One region of the Agrobacterium sp. GW821-FHT14E08 genome, then DNA from elsewhere that is predicted to be linked to it. Evidence: predicted binding sites of a transcription regulator. Region 1 holds the regulator's gene; the other holds the start of a gene.
The links. Region 1 encodes PhoB, which activates phosphate uptake and scavenging genes when phosphate is short. Its sites were predicted from a motif close to TGTCATNNANCTGTCAT; they were not measured.
Positions count from the first base shown of each region.

Region 2: the regulator PhoB is predicted to act here: its motif matches at 1,194-1,210, upstream of phnC (phosphonate ABC transporter ATP-binding protein).

Region 1 is NZ_JBXAPJ010000002.1:469,352-472,558, forward strand. Features, by position in the region: gene AC1ROR_RS11000 (GcrA family cell cycle regulator) at 1-519, shown strand, start outside; gene phoB (phosphate regulon transcriptional regulator PhoB) at 905-1,588, opposite strand; gene phoU (phosphate signaling complex protein PhoU) at 1,620-2,345, opposite strand; gene pstB (phosphate ABC transporter ATP-binding protein PstB) at 2,442-3,207, opposite strand, start outside.
Region 2 is NZ_JBXAPJ010000002.1:712,588-715,794, forward strand. Features, by position in the region: gene phnL (phosphonate C-P lyase system protein PhnL) at 1-408, shown strand, start outside; gene AC1ROR_RS12215 (transferase hexapeptide repeat family protein) at 405-1,022, shown strand; gene phnC (phosphonate ABC transporter ATP-binding protein) at 1,269-2,129, shown strand; gene phnD (phosphonate ABC transporter substrate-binding protein) at 2,215-3,120, shown strand; gene phnE (phosphonate ABC transporter, permease protein PhnE) at 3,192-3,207, shown strand, end outside.

The sequences.
Region 1 (3,207 bases):
GAGCGAGTCGAAAAACTCAAGAAATTGTGGTCCGAGGGGCTTAGCGCCAGCCAGATTGCAGCGCAGCTGGGCGGTGTCAGCCGCAATGCCGTAATCGGCAAGGTCCATCGTCTCAACCTGCCGGGACGCGTCAAGGCTGGCGGTCCGGTCACTTCGGCGCGTTCCGCGCCCAAGCGCACCGCTGCACCTGCCCCGCGCACGACGACTTTCGCAGGCCGCGTCAACGCAGCCCCGGCGCGGGTTCTCACCCGTTCGAACGCGGCAACGGCGCTGCATGAGGAGATTGACATCGAGACCGCACAGGTTCTCGATTACGTTCCTTCCAAAAACGTTGTCACGCCGATTTCCCGTCGCCTGACGCTGACGGAACTGACCGAGCGCACCTGCAAGTGGCCGGTTGGCGATCCGCTGAAGGACGACTTCCATTTCTGCGGTTGTGAAGCGCTGGAATCCTCGCCCTATTGCAAGTTCCATGCGAAGCTCGCCTATCAGCCGGTAAGCGAGCGCCGCAAGGCTTGAGTGTTGCGGCACGTTATCAGCACTCAAAAACTACGGGCCTTCGGGCCCGTTTTTTTATGGCAAAACCCAAGGTGGTTCCGACTTGGAGCACGTTTTGTTCAAGAAGCGTTGCCAATCCTTGCTCTTGCGCGCTCTGCGAACTTACAGCTGCAACGCGCCCTTGCTGCAAATGCTCTGAATTCGTCCGCGGCATGCCGCGTCCTTTTTCATGCATGTCAGGTTTCACCACTTAATCCGGACTTCAACGGACCATCTGCCGCCCTTCTAAAAAGGACGAGGGCGCCCTGTTTGCGGAAAGTTCAAAATCGAAAGGCCCGACACCATTCCGGTTTCGGGCCTTCTGATTTCTGCGTAATCCGAATGAAACTACAGGTTTCAGTTCCGCTCAGGCTTCCATCGAATATCCGGCACCACGCACGGTGCGGATGACATCCTGCATATGGGAGAAATTCAGGGCCTTGCGCAGGCGTCCGACATGCACGTCGACGGTGCGCTCATCGACATAGATATCGTGACCCCAGACGCCATCCAGCAATTGTGAACGGGAGAAGACCCTGCCCGGCGATGTCATCAAAAACTCAAGCAGGCGGAATTCCGTCGGGCCGAGGCGCACTTCGCGGCTTTTGCGGTGAACGCGATGAGTCTCGCGATCCAGTTCGATATCACCACATTTCAGCACCGACGAGAGAACCTCGGGACGGGCCCGGCGCAGCATGGCCTTGACGCGGGCCATGAGTTCCGGGGTCGAGAACGGCTTGACGACATAGTCATCGGCGCCGGTGGCAAGACCACGAACCCGCTCGCTTTCCTCACCGCGCGCCGTCAGCATGATGATGGGCAGGCGCTCGGTTTCCGGCCGCATTCTCAAACGACGGCAGAGTTCGATACCGGATACGCCGGGCAGCATCCAGTCCAGGATGAGAAGATCCGGAATACGCTCCTGCAGCCTGATTTCCGCCTCATCGCCACGGGGTATCGTGTCGACGTCGTATCCCTCAGCCTCGAGATTGTAACGAAGCAGGACGCTCAGCGCTTCCTCGTCTTCCACAACTGCAATCTTGGGCACCATATACTGAACTCCGCAAGCTTCTGCCTGTCTGTTACTCGGTCACCGAACCGAGAGTGTTGGAACTGTCGTCCTTCGGACGTTCGCCCTCCGGCTGGCTGCCGGTGGTCATGTAGTAGATCGTTTCAGCGATATTCGTGGCATGGTCGCCGATACGCTCGATGTTCTTGGCGCAGAACAGGAGATGCGTGCAGGTGGTGATGTTGCGCGGATCTTCCATCATGTAGGTCAGAAGCTCACGGAAGAGCGACGTGTACATGGCGTCGATTTCCTCATCGCGCTCGCGAATGGCATTGGCCTTCTCGGCGGAACGCGTGGAATAGACGTCGAGGACTTCCTTGAGCTGCACCAGCGCCAGTTCCGATAGATGCTCGATACCGCGCGCGAGCTTGCGCGGCACGCCGGTTCCGGCAACCGCGATGACGCGCTTGGCCGTGTTCTTGCCGAGATCGCCGACGCGTTCGAGATCTGCGGCGATACGCAGGGTGCCGATGATCTCGCGAAGGTCTGCCGCCATCGGCTGACGCCTGGCGATGGTGACGATGGCTTTGTCGCCGATTTCGCGTTCGGCGTGGTCGAGAATTGTATCGTCGGAAATGACCTTCTGCGCGAGTGCGGCATCGGAATTGACAAGCGCGCGCACGGCATCGCCGCACATCTGCTCGGCAAGACCGCCCATTTCGGCGATACGGCGCGTCAGAAACTTCAATTCGTCGTCATAGGCCGACAGGATATGCGAATGGGTCGTTGTCTGTGTCACGGTCTAGTCCTCCGGCTTGGCCTGCATGCGCGGACCCGGAAGCGGGCACGGCAGAGGCACCAGTCTTGTTCGGTTTCGATAAAGCGCCGGCCGGGATCAGCCGAAACGGCCCATGATGTAATCCTGCGTGCGCTGGTCATCCGGATTGGTGAACATCTTGTCCGTTTCGTTTTCCTCAACAAGATGACCAAGATGGAACATGGCCGTGCGCTGGGAAACACGCGCCGCCTGCTGCATGGAGTGGGTGACGATGACGATCGTGTAATTGGTGCGCAACTCGTGGATCAGCTCCTCAACCTTCGCTGTCGCGATCGGATCGAGCGCCGAGCAAGGTTCATCCATCAGGATGACTTCCGGGCTGACGGCAACCGCGCGGGCAATGCACAGACGCTGCTGCTGACCGCCGGAAAGACCCGTGCCGGATTCGTGAAGACGATCCTTCACCTCATTCCACAGGCCGGCCTTCTGCAGGCTGTGTTCGACGATCTGGTCCATATCTGCCTTGTTACGAGCAAGACCATGGATGCGCGGACCGTAGGAGATGTTCTCGTAAATCGACTTCGGAAACGGGTTCGGCTTCTGGAACACCATGCCCACGCGGGCGCGCAGTTCCACGACGTCGATCGCCTGATCGTAGATATCGTCGGTATCGAGCGTGATCTTACCGGTGACCCGGCAACCGTCGATCGTATCGTTCATGCGGTTCAAGGTGCGCAGGAAAGTGGATTTGCCGCAACCGGACGGGCCGATAAGGGCGGTCACCGTGTTTTCCCGGACATTGAGGTTCACGTCGTAAAGCGCACGCTTCTCGCCGTAATAAACCGAAACGTCCTTGCCGATCATCTTGTATGAAACTTCATTC
Region 2 (3,207 bases), 240 kb from region 1:
TTCCTGCGCACCGTGCCGCGTGTCGCTGCCATCGATGTCGTTGCCGAACCGCTTCTGGCGCGCAAGGTTGCCGCCGATGAAGCGCGCGAACATGCAGCCATGCTGCTTTCGAAGCTCAACCTGCCGCGGGAACTTTGGTCACTCCCGCCGGCGACGTTTTCGGGCGGCGAGCAGCAGCGCGTGAATATTGCCCGCGGCTTCATCACCGATCATGCAATCCTGCTTCTGGACGAGCCGACAGCGTCGCTCGACGCCACAAATCGGCGCGTGGTCGTTGACATGATCGTCGAGAAAAAGGCGAAGGGCACGGCCCTGCTTGGCATTTTTCATGACGAGGAAGTGCGGGAAGCCGTGGCCGACCGCATTCTTGATGTCTCGCAATTTTCTCCCCGGAAGGCAGCGGCATGAGCGTCAAGGTCGGTCTCGAACCCGTCATCCACGAAAGTGCCCGCGTCACCAGCTCATCGATCGGCCGCTATACCGAAATTTCGGAGCGTTGCCGCATCGAGGAAGTGGAGATGGGCGATTATTCCTATGTCATGCAGGATGGCGCGATCTGGTGCGCAAGCATCGGCAAATTTGTCAACATCGCCGCTTCCGTGCGCATCAACGCCACCAATCATCCGATGTCGCGGGCGACGCTGCATCATTTCACCTATCGCGCCCGCAGCTACTGGGACGATGCCGAGGATGAAAAGGACTTCTTCGCGGCCCGCCGCGCCAAGCGGGTGGTGATCGGCCACGATGTCTGGATCGGCCATGGCGCGACCATACTTCCCGGCGTCACTGTCGGGAACGGCGCGGTGATCGGGGCCGGTGCGGTCGTTTCCAAAGATGTGGCACCCTATACCATCGTCGGCGGCGTTCCCGCCCGGCTGATCCGGGAGCGTTTCCCGGCCGAGCTCGGAAGCCGTATGGACGCTCTGAAATGGTGGGACTGGGACCACGCAACGCTGCGCGGCGCGCTCGATGATTTCCGGACACTCGCGGCAGAGGATTTCGTCGCAAAATACGCCGGCTAAACTCCATCCAGAACCGAAGCAATCGCAGATTCCGGAAGCATATTCCGGGATCTGCGCGATGGCGTTTTGAGGAACGATGCTGCCGGGAAGAGTTTCAATCCTCTGAAAACTCTCCGGGAAGGTTTGTCGGCGAACACACGGATGTCTCATCTGCGAATTCTGTAATATTTTATTCATCAAACTGACATCCACACTTCACGGACCCCTGTTAGGTCGAACCCCGTAACAAGAAGATTGGACGGGGAAATGAGCTTTCACCTGAAGCAAGTCACGCGCCGTTTCGGCAACCACACTGCGGTCGATGCCGTGAATGTCGAGATACCGCAAGGCCAGATGGTTGGCGTGATCGGCCGTTCGGGTGCCGGAAAATCGACGCTGCTGCGCATGATCAACCGCCTCGTCGACCCCTCCTCGGGTTCCATTCATTTCAACGGCGCGGAAGTCTCGGCGCTGAAGGGTGCGGCGCTCCGCAACTGGCAGCGCGACTGCGCCATGATCTTCCAGCAGTTCAATCTGGTGCCGCGCCTCGACGTGCTTACCAATGTCATGCTCGGCCGCCTCAACCATCGTTCGACGCTGCTCAGCCTTTTCAACATCTTCACGGATGAAGAACGCCTGATGGCGATTGCCGCGCTGGAAAGGCTTGGCATCGAACATGTGGCCATGCAGGCGGCGGGCACGCTTTCCGGCGGCCAGCAGCAGCGCGTGGCCATCGCCCGTGCGCTGATGCAGTCTCCGAAGATGGTTCTGGCCGATGAGCCGATCGCTTCCCTCGACCCGCTGAACGCCAAGATCGTGATGGACGCGCTGCGCGACATCAACGAGCGCGAAGGCATCACCGTCATCACCAACCTGCATACACTGGATACGGCGCGCAATTATTGCGAACGCATCATCGGCATGTCGCAGGGTCGCGTTGTTTTCGACGGAACGCCGGCGGAGCTGACGGCAGCAGCCGTCACGGAGATTTACGGCACGGATTCGCACGGCGCCGGCATCGACGAGACCATGACCTCGACCAGCATCAATATTCCCGGCGCGCAGCTTGCCGCGCGGCCGGTGCAGCAATCTGCCGGTCCCGAACCGCTCGCTCTCGCCGGGCTCTGAGGAACCGCTCAGCATCGTTTGCGCCCGCGTCAAGGGCCGATACTTCACAACAAACTCCGGCTCGCCGGGAAACAGGAGAAAGTCCATGTTGAAGAAAATCCTTCTTTCGGCAGTCGCCCTTGGCGTTCTGGCCGGTTCCGCCATGGCTCAGGACGTCAAGGTCCTGCGTATCGGTCTCGACGGTTCCGAAAACGAAGCTGACCAGATCCGCAACACGAAGTGCGTTGCCGATGGCCTCAAGGCTGCGACCGGCGTTTCCGAAGTTCAGGTTTTCCCATCGCCGGATTATAACGGCGTGATCCAGGGCCTGCTTGGCGGCACCATCGACATCGCCTCCATGGGCGCCTCCTCCTACGCCAAGATCGCTCTTGCCGATCCGAAGGCCGTCGATCCGATCCTGACCACGGCCGGCGCCGATGGTTCGACCGGTTATTACACGATCATGGTTGCCCGCAAGGACAGCGGCATCAAGACGCTGGCCGACGCCAAGGGCAAGAAGATCGGCTTCGCCGATCCCGACTCCACCTCCGGCTTCCTCATCCCGAACGTGGCGATCCCCAAGGAAACCGGCGTTCCGGTCAAGGAATATTTCGCCGAAACCGGCTTCGGTGGCGGTCATGAAAACCTGGTTCTCGCCGTTCTCGACAAGAAGTTTGATGTCGGCACCACCTTCGGTTCGGGCGTCGGCAAGTGGGAAGAAGGCTATACGGCCGGCAACCTCTATCAGATGGTCAAGAAGGGCAACCTGGACATGGACGATATCGTCGAAGTCTGGAAGTCCCCGCTGATCCCGAACGGTCCGCTTCTCGTTGCCAACAAGATCGGCGACAGCATGAAGCAGAAGGTCGAGACCTTCTTCATGGAACTGCCGAAGAAAGACCTCGCCTGCTTCCAGGGTTACACCCAGGGTAAGAACACTGCCTACATCAAGGTCGATCCGTCCTTCTACCAGACGATCATCGACGCCCGTAAGTCCGTTATCGGCGGCTGATCCTGACATCATGTTCCGGAAGCGGCGGTGCCTGGCGGCATCGCCGCTTTTGCCAATAAGGGAAAAGCGGCATGGCGACCACACTGC